2 regions of the Arthrobacter sp. P1_D12 genome follow, and region 2 is predicted to be linked to the other one. Evidence: riboswitches for the same ligand, from Rfam matches in the RefSeq annotation. Region 2 holds a riboswitch; the other holds the start of a gene.
What was found. A riboswitch is a leader RNA that binds a small molecule or an ion and turns the genes downstream of it on or off. The one in region 2 is predicted to bind S-adenosylmethionine.
Positions count from the first base shown of each region.

Region 1 (3,400 bases), on a different contig from region 2:
CGGATCGGCAACCCAACCCAGGACGCCGTCGAACAGCGCGTCGCCAGCCTGGAAGGCGGCCTCGCGGCGCTGCTGCTCAGCTCCGGCCAGGCCGCCGAGACGTTCGCCATCCTCAATATCGCCGAGGCCGGGGACCATGTGGTGGCCAGCCCCAGCCTCTATGGCGGAACCTACAACCTGCTCGCGCACACGCTGAAGAAGTTCGGCATCTCCGTGACCTTCGTGGCGGACCCGGATAACCTGGACCAGTGGCGGGACGCCGTCCAGCCCAACACCAAGCTGTTCTTCGGCGAAGTGGTCTCCAACCCCCGCCAGGACGTCCTGGACATCGAGGGCGTCTCCCGCGTGGCGCACGAGGCCGGCGTCCCGCTGGTGGTCGACAACACGCTCTCCACCCCCTACCTGATCCGGCCGATCGAGTGGGGCGCGGACATCGTGGTCCATTCCGCCACCAAGTACCTCGGCGGGCACGGCGCCGCAATCGCCGGCGTGATCGTGGACTCCGGCAACTTCGACTTCGGGAAGGACCCGGAGCGGTTCCCCGGCTTCAACACCCCGGACCCCACCTACAACGGCCTGGTCTACGCCCGCGACCTCGGAGCCGACGGCGCGCTGGGCGCGAACCTCTCCTACATCCTCAAGGCCCGGGTCCAGCTCCTGCGCGACCTCGGCTCCGCGGTGTCCCCGTTCAACGCCTTCCTCATCGCCCAGGGCATCGAAACGCTGAGCCTGCGCGTCGAGCGCCACGTGGCCAACGCCACGAAGGTGGCGCAATGGCTGGAGGGGCGGGACGACGTCGAATCGGTCGCCTACGCCGGGCTGCCGTCCAGCCCCTGGTACGAGCGCGGCCGCAAGTACGGGCCCAAGGGGACCGGCGCCGTCGTGGCGTTCAACATCGCCGGGGGAGCGGAGGCCGGCAAGCGGTTCGTCGATGCCCTCGAACTGCACTCCCACGTCGCGAACATCGGCGATGTCCGGTCGCTGGTGATCCATCCGGCGTCGACCACCCACAGCCAGCTCTCGCCTGAACAGCAGGTGATCGCCGGGGTGAATCCCGGGCTGGTGCGGCTTTCGGTGGGACTGGAGCACATTGACGACATCTTGGCGGACCTCGACGCCGGATTCCGCGCGGCCAAGTCCGCCTAGGCCGAAGCCCACGCGGAATTTCCCCACCTTTGCGGGCATGACGCCGGGAATCGCCGGCACTTCGGCGCGACCCGCCGGTCACGGCTGTCAAAGGTGGGGAAACTGCGGTGCTGACGGGCCCGGCTGTCACATGGAAGTCATAATCTTCGTGATTTCCGCACCCTGTTTCGTAGACTCGTACCAGGTCATGAGTGCCAGCGACAGCCCCGGCTTGCTGGCCGGCAACCCTCCTTTTGCGGCGGGGTGCCCCGGGTGAAGACCTGGCCTGCCGGTCAGCTGACGGCGGGCAAGCGCGAAGATAGGTCCTCACATGACGATTGCCGTCACCCGCACGGGTGTTCCCGAAACCAAACCATCCCGGACCCCTGACGGGACTGTCCAGTTCGTCAGGATCGGTGATCTGCAGCTCGAATCCGGGACTCCGTTGCCGGATGTGGTGCTCGCCTACGAGACGTGGGGGACCCTGAACGCGGATGCCTCCAACGCCGTGCTCATTGAACACGCCCTGACCGGCGACACGCACGTGACCCGCGGCGAGAGCGGGGAGCCCGGCTGGTGGGAACAGCTCGCCGGACCCGGGGCTCCCGTGGACACGGACAAGTATTTCGTCGTTTCGATCAACATCCTGGGCGGCTGCTACGGATCCACCGGGCCTTCCACCCCGGCCCCGGACGGGCGCCCCTGGGGATCGCGGTTCCCGCTGGTCACCCTGCGGGACACCGCCGCTGCCGAGGCGCGGCTGGCCGATGCCCTGGGCATCGGCAGCTGGTACGCGGTGCTGGGCGGCTCGCTCGGCGGCGCGCGGGCCCTTGAATGGGCCGTCACGTTTCCCGGCCGGGTCCGGCGCTGCGCCGTGATTTCCGTCGGCGCCAGCAGCACCGCCGAACAGATTGCCTTCGCGCAGGCACAGACGCTGGCCATCCGCCAGGACCCCCACTTCAGGGGCGGGGACTACTACGGCGGCCCGGAACCCGAGGCGGGGCTCGCCCTCGCCCGCCGCATCGCGCACATTACCTACCGCTCAGCGGCCGAACTGGACGGCCGGTTTGGCCGCAACGCCCAGGAGTCCGAGACGCCCCTGGAGGCCGGATCGCTGGCCGGACGCGGGCGCTATCAGGTGGAAAGCTACCTGGACCACCAGGGCAGCAAACTGGCCCGGCGTTTCGACGCGAACAGCTACATCGCGATCACCGAAGCCCTCATGAGCCACGATGTGTGCCGGGGGCGCGGAGGTCTCGGGGAGGCACTGGCCCCGGCCACCGCGGAGTTCCTGGTGGCGGCCGTGGACTCGGACCGCCTGTATTTCCCGGCCCAGTCCCGTCAACTGGCAGAGGCCCTGCCGGGCGGCCCGGAACTGCACATCATTCAAGCGCCGATCGGCCACGACGGCTTCCTGACCGAAATCGGCCAGCTCAGCGGGCAGCTCCGGGAGACCTTCTTCAGCCACTAGGCCGGCCCGCTTGTGCATTTTTGCAGATGCGCTCTGCACTAATGGCCGTTGAGGCTCAGGGCCGGAGCGTCCATACTCATGGGGAATGACGCCCTGTGCCCTAGATCACAAGCGTCCTCAGTCCAATGGTCCACAGGGTGTCGATGGAGACGCCGAAGGAGTCACGATGAGTACGGAAAACGCCGCAAGGCGCGCTGAAGAAACCGACGTCAAAACGTCCGGCCTGAAGAAGGTGGTGGCGGCCTCCATGGCCGGCACCGTGGTTGAGTGGTACGAGTTTTTCCTCTACGCCTCCGCCGCCACCCTTGTATTCGGCAAGCTGTTTTTCCCGAACACCGGTTCGGAACTGGACGGCATCCTCGCCGCTTTCCTCACCTACGCGGTCGGCTTCATTGCCCGCCCGATCGGCGGCATCGTCTTCGGCCACTTCGGCGACAAGTTCGGCCGCAAGCAGTTGCTCCAGCTGAGCATCATCCTTGTCGGCGTTGCCACCTTCGCCATGGGCTGCCTGCCCACCTTCGCGCAGATCGGCTACTGGGCCCCGGCCCTGCTGGTCTTCCTGCGCTTCGCCCAGGGCTTCGCCGTTGGCGGTGAATGGGGCGGCGCAGTCCTTCTCGTCGCCGAACACAGCCCGAGCAAGTCCCGCGGTTTCTGGGCAAGCTGGCCGCAGTCGGCGGTTCCGATGGGCAACCTCCTGGCCACAGCTGTCCTGTTCACCCTCTCCGCCACGTTGTCCTCCGCCGACTTCCTCAGCTGGGGCTGGCGCGTAGCCTTCTGGCTCTCCGCCGTGATCGTGCTGGTCGG
Region 1 covers NZ_JBFUAR010000003.1:84,743-88,142, reverse strand. Annotated here, with positions in the region: gene AC1DZV_RS03405 (bifunctional o-acetylhomoserine/o-acetylserine sulfhydrylase) at 1-1,146, shown strand, start outside; SAM riboswitch class IV at 1,330-1,445, shown strand; gene metX (homoserine O-acetyltransferase MetX) at 1,457-2,596, shown strand; gene AC1DZV_RS03395 (MFS transporter) at 2,763-3,400, shown strand, end outside.
Region 1: another riboswitch for S-adenosylmethionine. It lies ahead of metX (homoserine O-acetyltransferase MetX); the one in region 2 lies ahead of AC1DZV_RS14710 (DUF1737 domain-containing protein).

Region 2 (3,400 bases):
GAACGCCGGGAGCATGAACGTTGCGAGCACGGCGTCGAGCATTTCCGGGGCCCAGGTGCTGTTCTCCCCCAGGGTCGCGCAGACACCCAGCACCACGGGCGTTCCGTCGGTGCGGCGGCGGATCTGGACCTGGACCGGCCCGGCCAGCCCGAGCGTGCGGACGGCGGCCAGGCCCAGCTTGCGCACATCCCCGGCCTGGTTCGCCGGCACCCTGCGGCTGACCTCGTCGCTGCCGGCGCGTCCATACGGAGTCCTGGTCTTCTCGAGGACCACCGCCACCGGCGCCATCGCGTTGCGTGCCGGAGTGCCGAACACCAGGCACACATAGTCGGCGCCCGGGATAAATTCCTGGACCAGTTGCCCCGCCGGCATGTTCTTCCAGCTAACGGAGTCGGTTCCGGCCAGCAGGTGGACACCATGGGAGCCTTTGAAGACCCGCGGCTTGACCACCACGGGGCCGCTGAGGCCGGCGAGGGATGCCGGCGCGGCGGCGAGGTCGCCCGGAACCGCGAACCGGGGCACCGGGATGCCGGCGGCTTGCAGCGCCCAGGTGGTGAACAGGTGGTCGTTGGCGAGGGCCACCGCGGCTGGGTCGGCCACGATGATCCGCACGTCCTGGGCGAATCCGGCGCGGGCCGCGGCCAGGAGCGGGAGCTCCACGGTGAGGGTCGGAATGATGACGTTGATGGCTTCGCGGTCCACCACCCGGCGCAGGTCCAGGACCATGTCCGGGTTCGTAGCCGGCAGGAGCCTGACCGCGGCGGCGGGAGCCTCCCCGGCCTGGCGGGTGTCGGCGCGGGCGTCGGTGCCGAGGTACGGGAGGCCCCGGGCTTCGAGCTGGGCCGCGACGGCCCGTCCGGCGGCGCTTGTAATCCCGGTAACGAGTATGCGCGGGCCCACGATTGCTCCATTCCGCCGTCACCGGCCGGACCGCGGCTGCGGCTCCGACCGTTCCAGCCACCGATTCCCAGACAGCTTGTTGATGGACAGACGAGTCGATTCCGGGACTGCTCGATTCACACATTGCTCGAATCACCTGCAGCTCCGGCCGACGCGTCGGACCTAATCCCCCCAGTAGACGGCGACACGTCCCGGCAGACACGAGTGGGCTGTACCCGAAACTGGAGCCCGCCACTACTCGCCCGGGCCGCGGTCCGGTTACGGAACATGACGACGGCGGCCGTGCGGGCCGGCGTCGCAGGTGTTACGTTTTTGGGGAGTAATGAGAACCGGTGCCAAGCCCTGACTGGCCGGTCGGCAACCCTCCCTTTCGCGGCGGGGTGCCTCAGGTGAATACTCGGCATTCGAGAATTCGAGCTGCAAGCGTGAAAGAGGAGATCCGTCGTGCCCGAGACGTCAATACCCACAACAGCCACACCCGGTTCAGCACCCGGCGAGGAGAGGCTGGCCTACCGGCTGTTCACCGGCGCGGATGACCGCGCCTTTTGCGAGCGGGTGTCAGCCGCCCTGGCCGAGGGCTACGTGCTGCATGGAAGCCCCGCCGCCAGCTTCAACGGAAGCACCGTGATCGTGGCGCAGGCGCTGGTCCTGCCGGCCGCGATTGCCAGTGCGGACGCCGCCGTGGCCAATGCGGTTGATGAGCTCGACGCCGACGAATTTGGCGCCGACGGGGCCTTCGCGGGCCACGCATGAGCTACGCCGGAGACCTCAGCCCGCAGGAGGCGTGGGCCAAGCTGGAGGCCGGAGCCATCCTGGTGGATGTCCGGACCGAGGGCGAATGGGCCCACATCGGCATCCCGGACACCGCGGCCGCGGGCGAGAGCCGCAGCGATCCGCTCTTCATCCAGTGGAACCTCGCCGGCGGCATGCCGAACCCGCACTTCGTGGAACAGCTAAGGCAGCGGGCGCCGGCGGACACCGCCGTCGAACTGGTGTTCCTTTGCCGTTCCGGTGCCCGGTCGATCGCCGCCGCGACGGCCGCGACGGCCGCCGGCTACACCTCGTACAACGTCCTTGAGGGCTTCGAAGGCGAGACCGACCGCTTTGGCGGACGCACCGTCAATGGCTGGAAGAACCGCGGCCTGCCCACCAACCTCGGAAAGATCTAAGTGACTTTCAATCCCGACGCCGCCGGCTGGGCGGCCGACACCCAGGCTGTCCGTGGCGGCCTTGACCGCACCGGCTTCCAGGAAACCACCGAGCCGATCTTCCTCAACTCAGGATTCGTCTACGAGTCCGCGGCCGCCGCCGAGCGCGCCTTCACCGGGGAGGACGAGCGCTTCGTCTACTCCCGCTACGGCAACCCCTCCGTCGCCACCTTCCAGGAGCGGCTCCGGCTGCTCGAGGGAACGGAGGCGTGTTTCGCGACCGCGTCCGGCATGTCCGCCGTCTTCACCGCCCTGGGCGCGCTGCTGGCGGCCGGCGACCGGGTGGTCGCGGCCCGCTCGCTGTTCGGCTCGTGCTTCGTGATCCTTAACGAAATCCTGCCGCGCTGGGGAGTCGAGACGGTCTTCGTGGACGGCCCGGACCTGGAGCAGTGGCAATCCGCGCTGTCCGAGCCGACCACGGCGGTGTTCTTCGAGTCGCCGTCGAACCCGATGCAGGAAATCGTGGACATCGCCGCCGTGAGCAAACTGGCGCACGCGGCCGGCGCCACGGTGGTGGTAGACAACGTCTTCGCCACCCCGCTGCTCCAGCGCTGCGGCGACCTCGGCGCGGACGTGGTGGTCTACTCCGGCACCAAGCACATCGACGGCCAGGGCCGCGTCCTGGGCGGGGCCATCCTGGGCACCAAGGAATTCATCGACGGGCCCGTCAAGCAGCTCATGCGGCACACCGGTCCGGCGCTTTCGGCGTTCAACGCCTGGGTGCTCACCAAGGGCTTGGAGACCATGGCCCTGCGCGTCAACCATTCCTCGGCCTCCGCGCTGCGGCTGGCCGAATGGCTCGAGGGACAGCCTGCGGTCGGCTGGGTAAAGTACCCGCTGCTGCCGTCCCACCCGCAGTACCCGCTCGCAGTGCAGCAGATGAAGGCCGGCGGGACCGTGCTCACCCTGGAACTGCAGCCCTCCCCCGGCCGCACGGCGAAGCAGGCCGCGTTCGCACTCCTGGACGCACTGCGGATCATCGACATCTCCAACAACCTGGGCGATGCCAAGACGCTCATCACGCACCCGGCCACCACCACGCACCGCGCGATGGGCCCGGAAGGCCGCGCGGCGATCGGGCTCAGCGACGGCGTGGTTCGGCTTTCGGTGGGGCTGGAGGACGTCGAGGACCTGATCCGAGACCTCGGCCAGGCGCTCAAGCAGGTCTAGGGGCTTCCGCCCCTGCCCTGCACTGCCTCGGGCTCCCGGTCAGGCCGGGCGCAACCGGCCCAGGGCCGAACGATTGTCTGCCGGCCCCTCGGTGACGGGCCCCTGGGTGGTCAGTTCGATGG
Region 2 covers NZ_JBFUAR010000018.1:131,637-135,036, forward strand. Annotated here, with positions in the region: gene AC1DZV_RS14705 (ATP-grasp domain-containing protein) at 1-900, opposite strand, end outside; SAM riboswitch class IV at 1,219-1,332, shown strand; gene AC1DZV_RS14710 (DUF1737 domain-containing protein) at 1,345-1,653, shown strand; gene AC1DZV_RS14715 (rhodanese-like domain-containing protein) at 1,650-2,069, shown strand; gene AC1DZV_RS14720 (O-succinylhomoserine sulfhydrylase) at 2,070-3,278, shown strand; gene AC1DZV_RS14725 (glutamate--cysteine ligase 2) at 3,318-3,400, opposite strand, start outside.